2 regions of the Ochrobactrum sp. AP1BH01-1 genome follow, and region 1 is predicted to be linked to the other one. Evidence: predicted binding sites of a transcription regulator. Region 1 holds the regulator's gene; the other holds the start of a gene.
What was found. The regulator PhoB, encoded in region 1, activates phosphate uptake and scavenging genes when phosphate is short. The targets are predictions, from matches to a motif close to TGTCATNNANCTGTCAT.

Region 1 (4,772 bases):
AAAACGACTGCTGCCCTGAAAGCAAAACGCCGGTCTGGTTGAACGAGACCGGCGTTGCAGATTGTCGATTGTAAAAGCGCTGATTATAGCGGCGCTTCCGGCCGGTCCTGAGACAGGAGAAGCGCGCCGATCGCGTCGGCCTGCTTCTGGCTTGCGAGGGCATAACCGAGCGAAGCCGATTGCGGAGCAGAAGTATCGAACTGCGACTGGTAGGAGGCCACCTGCACGGGCTGCTGCTCCTCTCGAGCCGCCGCAATACCGCGATGACGGGCCAGACGGTCACCACGAGCCTGTGGACCGGCACCGGTATTCTGTTCTGCGTCCTGAGCCTTTGCAGCTTCTGCGAGCGCCACCTGAACGGTTGGCTCTGTTCCCGGAACCGGACCAGTCTGCGGCAGGGTCACGTCGTAGGATGCATCCTGCGGAACGGAAGGCGATTGCGGTGAATAGGCGAGAGCAAGGTTGTATGGTTCCTGCGGGACCGGATTTTGCAGCGAGCCGTCGCGATTGCGCTTTTCGTAGAAGGAATTGCCGCCAGCAACGAGCACATAGTGCATGTTGTTGTATGGGAACCTCAGGCCCGCCGTGTGGAAGAACATGGCGTTCTTGAGCTTTGGATGACGCTGGCCCTTCAACACTGCGTCGGCAGTGGCCTGAACATCGGGCAGCGCTTTGGAATCCATCTTGCGGGTGAGAACACCGGGCGCGAACTGGTTCTTCTGGCCGACGACGCCGCAAATCGTATCAGGATACCGGCCCGATGCGAGACGGTTCATGACGACGGTGCCGACAGCGAGAAGCCCATCGGAACTCGAACGGTTGGACTCGAAGAACATTGCGCGTTCAAGGCATTCCTTGTCACGTGCCGTGTAGGTATAGGTCTTCACGCCATTGACGGACTTGACATGGCTTGCCGCCATCTTTTCCGAATTGGCTTTTCCCGTGTTTCCGGTCGTCGTACAGCCGGTGACCGCGAAAAGCGCGACCAGCAGCCCGATAAGAACGGGCAATTTCCACTTCGCGGCGCGCGTCAATGGCTCAATCTCATGTTAGGACCCTTAACTGATCCAGTCATCCACTCAGGCGAATACATCTGAAACGATGCATGCGAATGTCTGACTGCGGTGCAAGTCAAAGAGGACGAAGATCAAAAATCACACGCCCTACTGTCGCTCAATCGAATTCAAGGTTTTGGAATTTTTAGGCCAAAAAAAGGCGAAGGGTCAAATCCCAACGATGATGGAAGCGGTTGGACAGCCCGCAAACAATTTCGAATCGATAATGCGAATATGCCTACAACCCCTTAAAATATATTAATAATTTCTTAACGGGAATTGCGAATTCAGGTAAGATATTGATTTCATGGGATTCAAATTCTTTCAATACACGCCTTATCGCTGCCTTAATTCGCTTCTTCTTGGACAGTTTTTCAATCCACATTCCCAGTGCTTGAAATGATCTGCGGAAATTCTGTTTCCCGTGGGTTCCGCCTATCCCTTTCAACTTTGGAGACACATTTGTAACAACGTGTGAAATCGGGTGACTGGCGCCGGTTTTCGGCCATGCCAATGCGAATCGGGTCAGCGAACCGCGTGAGTGATCACCAGCAAGACGACCCGCCACGAGGGACGTGGCGGGCCGATCAAGAGCTGTATTTGAGAGTTTGAATGACTGTGTCGATCAACCGAAAGAATAACCGGCGCCGCGAACGGTGCGGATCGGATCGAGCGCACGACCGACATTGATCGCCTTGCGCAGCCGTCCGACATGGACGTCCACCGTGCGATCATCCACATAGATGTCGGGCCCCCAAACGCCATCCAGAAGCTGGCTGCGCGAGAAGACACGGCCAGGCGACATCATGAAATATTCGAGCAGCCGGAATTCCGTCGGTCCGAGACGGACCTCCTTTTCCTTGCGGTAAACACGATGCTGCTGACGGTCGAGAACAAGATCGCCCACTTTCAGCACATGGGAGAGGATACTCGGATTGGACCGGCGCAGCATCGCCTTGACGCGCGCCAGAAGTTCCGGCGTTGAAAATGGCTTTACGACATAATCATCAGCGCCGACGCTCAAGCCGCGAACACGTTCGCTTTCCTCGCCCCGCGCCGTCAGCATGATGATCGGCAGGCGTTCGGTTTCCGGCCATTGGCGCAAGCGGCGGCAAAGCTCGATGCCCGAAACACCCGGCAGCATCCAGTCGAGGATGAGCAGATCCGGCACATTCTCGCGCAATGCGATTTCGGCCTCGTCGCCGCGCAGCATTGTATCGACCTGGTAGCCCTCTGCTTCAAGATTGTAGCGAAGCAGAACGCTCAGCGCCTCTTCGTCTTCTACCACAGCGATTTTGGGTGCCTGTGACATCCAGTATTTCCCTATCCAAATTCGGCGGGCGGTGGATACAATCCCCCCAATCGACCGCGTGCCGCCGCGCTATTCACACATTCTCAACCGCAGGACTCCGAGGTCCGGTCGGATGCAGTTCAGGGTTTACGCGCCTCATCCACGACAATACCGTGGCTCAGGTCTTCCTTGGGTCGCTCAGCCGGCATTTGCAGGCCGGTCACGATGTAATAAACGGTTTCCGCGATATTGGTCGCATGGTCGCCTATGCGCTCGATATTCTTGGCGCAGAACAGAAGATGCGTGCAGGCGGAGATATTGCGCGGATCTTCCATCATGTAGGTAAGCAGTTCTCGGAACAGCGACGTATACATGGCATCAATCTCGTCATCGCGGTCGCGAACGACGTTGATCTGCTGCACCGAACGCGATGCATAAGCGTCGAGAACGTCTTTCAGCTGGGTCAGTGCCAGTTCGGCCAGCGTTTCCAGACCGCGATAGAGCTTTACCGGCTGGCGCGATTCCGAAACGGCAGCAACACGCTTGGCAATGTTCTTGCCGAGATCGCCGACGCGCTCCAGATCGGCTGAAATACGGATCGAGCCGATGATCTCGCGCAGGTCCACGGCCATGGGCTGGCGCTTGGCGATGATCATCACGGCCTTGTCGTCGATCTCGCGTTCGCTGGCATCCAGAATGAGATCGTCGGAGATGACGCGCTGTGCGAGCGCATTGTCCGCATTGACGATAGCGGTGACCGACTGCTCGACCATGCGTTCTGCATGTCCGCCCATTTCGGCGATCTTGTGGGTGAGAAACTTCAATTCCTCATCATAGGAGCGAACGGTATGCTGAGACGGCATAGTAAGACCTCGTAATATAAATTGCGGGGAAGCCGCACTGTCTGTTGAGCGCAGTTCCGGATCAGCCGAAGCGTCCGGTGATGTAATCCTGCGTGCGCTTTTCGGTCGGCGCGGTGAACATGGTTTCCGTGTCGCCCACTTCCACCAGATTGCCGAGATGGAACATGGCCGTACGTTGCGAAACGCGCGCCGCCTGCTGCATGGAATGCGTGACGATCACGATGGTATAGTTCTGCCGCAATTCGTCGATCAGCTCTTCCACCTTTGCGGTTGCGATCGGGTCGAGCGCCGAGCACGGTTCGTCCATGAGGATGACTTCCGGGCTGACCGCAATCGCGCGCGCAATGCAAAGGCGCTGCTGCTGGCCGCCGGAAAGGCCTGTACCGGCATCGTGCAGACGATCCTTCACTTCCTCGAACAGGCTCGCCTTCTGCAAGCTCGTCACGACGATTTCCTCCAGATCGGTCTTGGTACGGGCAAGACCGTGGATGCGCGGACCGTAGGCCACATTTTCGAAGATCGACTTCGGAAACGGGTTCGGCTTCTGGAACACCATGCCGACGCGGGCCCGCAGTTCAACGACATCGATCTTCGGATCGTAAATGTCCTCATTGTCGAGCGTGATCTTGCCGCCAACCCTGCAACCTTCGATCGTATCGTTCATGCGGTTGAGCGAACGCAGGAAGGTAGACTTGCCGCAACCGGAAGGGCCGATCAGCGCCGTGACCATCTTTTCCTGGATATCCAGATCGACGTCGAACAGCGCCTGCTTCTCACCATAAAACACGCAGACCTTGTCGCCGCGCATCTTTATGGAACTGGCGTTGGCGTTCATTTTTTCTCCTACGGCTTTCTCGAGAGATCGTTCAGTCATCAGGTTCATAGCTTTCGACTCCCGTTTTACCAGCGGCGCTCGAAGCGGCGGCGCAGGATGATTGCTGCAATATTCATCACGGCAAGGAACAGAAGCAGGACGATGATAGCGCCTGACGTGCGTTCCACAAAGGCGCGTTCTGCTTCATTTGCCCACATATAGATCTGCACCGGCAGAGCGGTAGACGGGTCCATCGGCGTCGACGGTACGTCGGCAACGAAGGCCACCATGCCGATCAGGAGAAGCGGCGCGGTTTCACCAAGCGCATGGGCGAGACCGATGATCGTGCCGGTCAGGATCCCGGGTGCTGCAAGCGGCAGGACATGGTGGAACACCATCTGCGTTTTCGAAGCGCCAAGGCCGAGCGCCGCAGAGCGGATCGACGGCGGCACCGCACGAAGGGCAGCACGGGTCGCAATGATGATGGTGGGAAGCGTCATCAATGTCAGCACCAGACCGCCGACCAGCGAGGCGGAACGCGGCAGGCCGAAGAAGTTGATGAAGACCGCAAGCCCGAGGAGACCGAACACGATGGACGGAACCGCCGCCAAATTGTTGATGTTCACCTCGATCATGTCGGTGAACCGGTTCTTCTTGGCGAACTCTTCCAGATAGATCGAAGCGGCAACACCGATAGGCAGCGAGAGGCCGAGAACGATCAGCATCATGTAAAGCGAGCCAATCAGTGC
Region 2 (4,772 bases), on a different contig from region 1:
GCGCAAGCCAACCTGCGATACGCGCAAGCGCAAACAGGAACAGTGGCGCATCTGAAGGCAGCTCATAGATTTCCGTCATTGCAGCGAGTGCGAAATCGACGTTCGGTTTCTCACCAAGGATGTCTGCGGCACTTCGCTCCAAATCGCCGTAAGGGGCGGGCAGGTCCAGATGTTCCAGCAGGGCCGAAGCGCGAATATCACCCGTTTCGCGGTAAAGCGGGTGACCGAACAAGTGAAATTGGGCGCCTTGCCTGAGCTGGTCCTTGATGGCGGCTTCGGCACCTAGTTGCCGGGCCTGCGCAATAATTGCAGTCGCAGCAGTTGCGGCACGTCCATGCCGGGGACCTATCAATGTTGATAATCCGGCGAGAATTGCTGCGGAAAGCGGCGCGCCTGTCGACGCCGCAACGCGGGTGGCAAATGCCGATGCGTTGAGTTCGTGATCGGCCAGAAGCACCAGAACACGCCGGATCACGTCGCTAGCCTGTGGCTTTTGCCAGGCCGATGCAATGCGTTCATGTAACGGTACATTGGACGAAGAAACGTCAAGAACGGTATTGTGGAACAACTGTAGCAGACCAAAAGCCTCTTGCTGCAGGATTGTCGGGGATCTTCCCGAACTGGGCAGATCGTTCGCGGCCCGAACGGCAAAGGCAGTAAACAGCCGTTCCAGCGGCGCTGAGTGCGGCTGATGACTTTCCAATTTTGTCTTATCGTCGCTGCTGGCCGTAATGTCGAAATTTACGTGCCATAGCAAAGCGGCCGCTTCTTCCAGCGTTGCTGTTTCGGACAGCTCAACCGCGTCGCAACCGCGATAGAGCAGGCGGCCATCGATAATGGTCGAGATGCCCGAACGCATGATCGGAAGCCCCCAACGAATAGTATCGGCGGCTACAGCGCTATCTCGTTTACGACCGGGGCGTCTGTCAGCCAGTCGATGAACGTCCTCCGATCTATAAAGGCTTCGTCTGGGATCGTTGGGCAACGGTTTGGAACGAATGCGACCCCGACTCACATTGGCATAAAGAGTCTGTGGCTTCGTCTGAAGAACGGCGAGTGCTTCTTCCGTTGTCAGCCAGTCCATTATTGCTCCCTACATTGATCGATTTCATCAAGATTGACGTCAACTATACTTGGTTTCAATGTCGAAAGGCAAACAAGGAGAATGATCATGAATAGCGGACTTGAGGATGTGATTGCTGCCGAAACTGTGTTGTCTGACGTCGATGGGCTGGCAGGCAGGCTGGTTATTCGCGGTCGGTCACTGGATGATCTGGTTCCGCACAGTAGCGTCGAAGATGGAATAGAACTTCTGTGGGAAGGCTTTTTCAACGACCTTCCCAAAGGGGCCGAGCTTCAAGAAGCGCTCGGCGAGGCGCGTGTGCAGGTATTTCATCATACGGATGCGCTTGATAGCAGCTTGATGGAAATGGCTCCCATAGAGGCGCTTCGCGCATTGATGGCCCGTATTCCCGACGATGATGACCTGACGGCGGCACTGCATTTGATGGCGGCGCCAGCAGTATTCACGGCAGCCATTCTCCGAGCGCAAAAGGGACGGCTCCCAATTCGTCCTGATCCGACGCTTCCGCATAGCGCGGACATCCTTCGTATGACGAACGCGGCTATGCCTGCCGAAGCCGAAGTTGCCGGGCTGAACACCTATCTTATAGCGGTTTCGGACCACGGATTGAATGCCTCGACGTTCGCCGCGCGTGTCGTGGCATCGACGCGGGCGGGATTGACCTCTTCTCTGCTAGCTGCCATCAGCGCATTGAAAGGGCCGTTGCATGGTGGGGCGCCTGGGCCCGTTCTCGATATGTTGGACGCAATAGGCAGACCCGACAACGCGGAAAGGTGGCTGGAATCCGCTGTTGCCGACGGAGAAAGGCTGATGGGATTCGGTCATCGAATTTATCGCGTCCGCGATCCACGCGCCGACGCCTTGAAAACTGCCTTGAAGAACGTTGAAGCGCTTGAGCATCAGCGTGGAAAACCCCGCGTTGAATTGGCTGAGGCCGTGGAAAAAGCCGCCATCGCGGTTCTCAGGCGCCATAAGCCGGACCGCTCCCTTGAAACGAATGTCGAGTTCTATACCGCCCTGTTGCTTGAGCAATTAGGTTTCCCACGTGACGTGTTTACATGTGTATTCGCGATGGGACGAACCATGGGGTGGGTGGCGCACTGTCGTGAACAGATGGCAGCGAACAAGCTCATTCGTCCGCAATCGCGCTATATCGGTCCCAAAGCAGAACTCGTCGCTTAAAACGGATGGCGGAAGAGGCGCGGAAGCTTGTTTTCCGCGCTTCAAAATAGCCGTCATATCTCTGTGACATGAATCGGGTTCTCTGCGCTCAGATCAGGTTGCCATTGAAGGGGACAACCAAATGAGCACCGACGCTCCGCAGTCCAGAAAACTCCGAACCCTTTTTATTTCGGACGTCCATCTCGGTTCCAAGGCCGCTCAGGCCGAACTGCTTCTGGATTTTCTTCGTTACCATGAGGCTGAGACGATCTACCTCGTCGGCGATATTGTCGATGGTTGGCGTCTGCGGCGTAACTGGCATTGGCCTCAGGAACACAATGATGTGGTCCAGAAGCTGCTTCGCAAGAGCCGCAAGGGCGCCAATATCATCTACATTGCCGGTAATCACGACGAATTCCTGCGAAATTTCCAGGGGACACATTTCGGCGGCATCGAGGTGATGAACCGGGCGATCCATGAAACGGCGGACGGCCGCAAATTTCTGGTCATACATGGTGATCAGTTCGATGTGGTGGTGCGCAATGCACGCTTTATCGCCTATCTGGGCGATTGGGCGTATGACACGGCAATCTGGATAAACACAGTTATGAGCAGGGTCCGTTCGCTCTTTGGCATGCGCTACTGGTCGTTTTCAGCGTGGGCGAAATTCCGCGTCAAGAAGGCGGTCAATTTCATCGGTCAGTTCGAGAATGTGGTCTCGGAAGAAGCGCAACGTATCGGGGTTGACGGCGTTATTTGCGGCCATATCCATCATGCTACGATCGAAAGCATGAATGGTGTCGAATACATCAATACGGGCGACTGGGTGGAAAGCTGTACGGCTGTTATCGAGCATTTCGATGGCCGGATGGAACTCATCGAATGGACCGAACGCCGTGATCGTTCTTCAGTGGCAGGGGGCGTCAGTTCCGATAGTGAGGAGCAGGACGAAGGCAGGATTATTCAACTTCCACGACCCGTTCGTGATCTGGTGAATTCCCGCAGATGAAAAAAATCGTCATCGTCACCGACGCCTGGCATCCTCAGGTCAACGGTGTCGTGCGCACGCTGACCAAATGTCGTGATCTGATGATCGAACGGGGTTATGACGTAACCGTCATATCCCCGCTAGATTATAGATCGATTCCCTGTCCGACATATCCCGAAATCCGGCTCGCCTTGACGACACCGGGCGCGCTTAGACGACGCTTGACGGCTCTGAAACCAGATTACGTGCATATCGCAACGGAAGGGCCACTCGGATTCATGACGCGGCGTGCCTGTAGGAAAATGGGGTGGGCGTTCACCACAAGTTTTCACACGCGGTTTCCGGAGTATCTGCGGGAACGCTTTCCTATTCCTCCGGAATGGACTTACGCCTTTCTGCGGCGTTTCCACAATGCAGCTCAGCATACGCTCGTGCCGACCCAGTCCATTCTTGAAGATCTCAAGGCCCGCGGTTTTACGCAGCTGGATCTCTGGACGCGCGGTGTTGATCGCACACTCTTCTACCCTCGGCCCGAAGTGCCGAAGGAATTGCCCCGACCGGTATTTATCTGTGTGGGTCGAGTGGCCACGGAAAAGAACCTGCCCGCATTTCTGGAACTCGATCTCCCCGGCACAAAGCTAATCGTCGGAGACGGACCATCCCTGAATGAGTTGCAAACGAGGTTTCCAGAAGCGGTGTTCGTTGGAAAACGAGAAGGCGAAGCCCTGGCTAAGACCTACGCCGCAGCCGATGTGTTTGTCTTTCCAAGCCGAACGGATACGTTCGGTCTCGTTTTGCTCGAAGCCATTGCATCTGGGCTGCCGGTGGCAGCCTATCCGGTACCTGGGTCGCGGGACGTTGTCGGAGCGACCGGCGCGGGCGTTCTTTCCGAAGATCTCAGAGAGGCCTGTCTGGCGGCGCTGGAAATGGAACCGTTCGAGCCAGCACAAGTGCTTAAACAATTCACCTGGGATGCCTGCGCCGATATTTTCGAAGGTGCTCTCGCTCCTATCAACAGGACTGCGGGCGAGAGCTATCAACGCGCAGCTCAGCCCCAGACGGCAGCTTCCGGCGGATAGACCAGAGCACCTTCATAACGCAGCCCGGGATTACGGTCATGGGCGAGAAGCAGCGGTCCATCCAGGTCGACCACATTGGCCTTCTGGGCGAGCAGGACAGCAGGTGCCATACCGAGCGACGTGCCGACCATGCAGCCAACCATGATCCGAAGTCCCAGTTCGGTTGCCTTGTCCCGCATGATGAGCCCCTCGGTCAATCCACCCGCTTTATCGAGTTTGATGTTCACGGCGTCGTAGCGCTGGGCCAATTCCTCAAGGCCAACCGATGTATGAACGCTTTCATCAGCACAGATAATGACGGGGCGATCGATTTCGCTGAGAATGTGATCGTTGTTGGCCGGCAACGGTTGTTCGATGAGAATAACGCCTGCGTCGGCGGCGGCGCGCATGTTTTCGGCAATATTGTCCGCCGTCCATCCCTCATTCGCATCGATGATGATGCGGCTGTTAGGAGCAGCAC

Region 2: J9800_RS06955 (UDP-2,3-diacylglucosamine diphosphatase) is a predicted target of PhoB. The motif match lies at 2,318-2,334, and genes of this name have one in related genera.

What each region holds. Positions count from the first base shown of each region.
Region 1 covers NZ_JAGPOU010000005.1:282,490-287,261, reverse strand. Annotated here, with positions in the region: gene J9800_RS19200 (cell wall hydrolase) at 84-1,034, opposite strand; gene phoB (phosphate regulon transcriptional regulator PhoB) at 1,681-2,367, opposite strand; gene phoU (phosphate signaling complex protein PhoU) at 2,487-3,209, opposite strand; gene pstB (phosphate ABC transporter ATP-binding protein PstB) at 3,271-4,044, opposite strand; gene pstA (phosphate ABC transporter permease PstA) at 4,110-4,772, opposite strand, start outside.
Region 2 covers NZ_JAGPOU010000002.1:330,574-335,345, reverse strand. Annotated here, with positions in the region: gene J9800_RS06965 (citrate synthase) at 1-1,084, opposite strand, end outside; gene J9800_RS06960 (citrate synthase/methylcitrate synthase) at 1,172-2,266, shown strand; gene J9800_RS06955 (UDP-2,3-diacylglucosamine diphosphatase) at 2,388-3,254, shown strand; gene J9800_RS06950 (glycosyltransferase family 4 protein) at 3,251-4,312, shown strand; gene dgcA (N-acetyl-D-Glu racemase DgcA) at 4,282-4,772, opposite strand, start outside.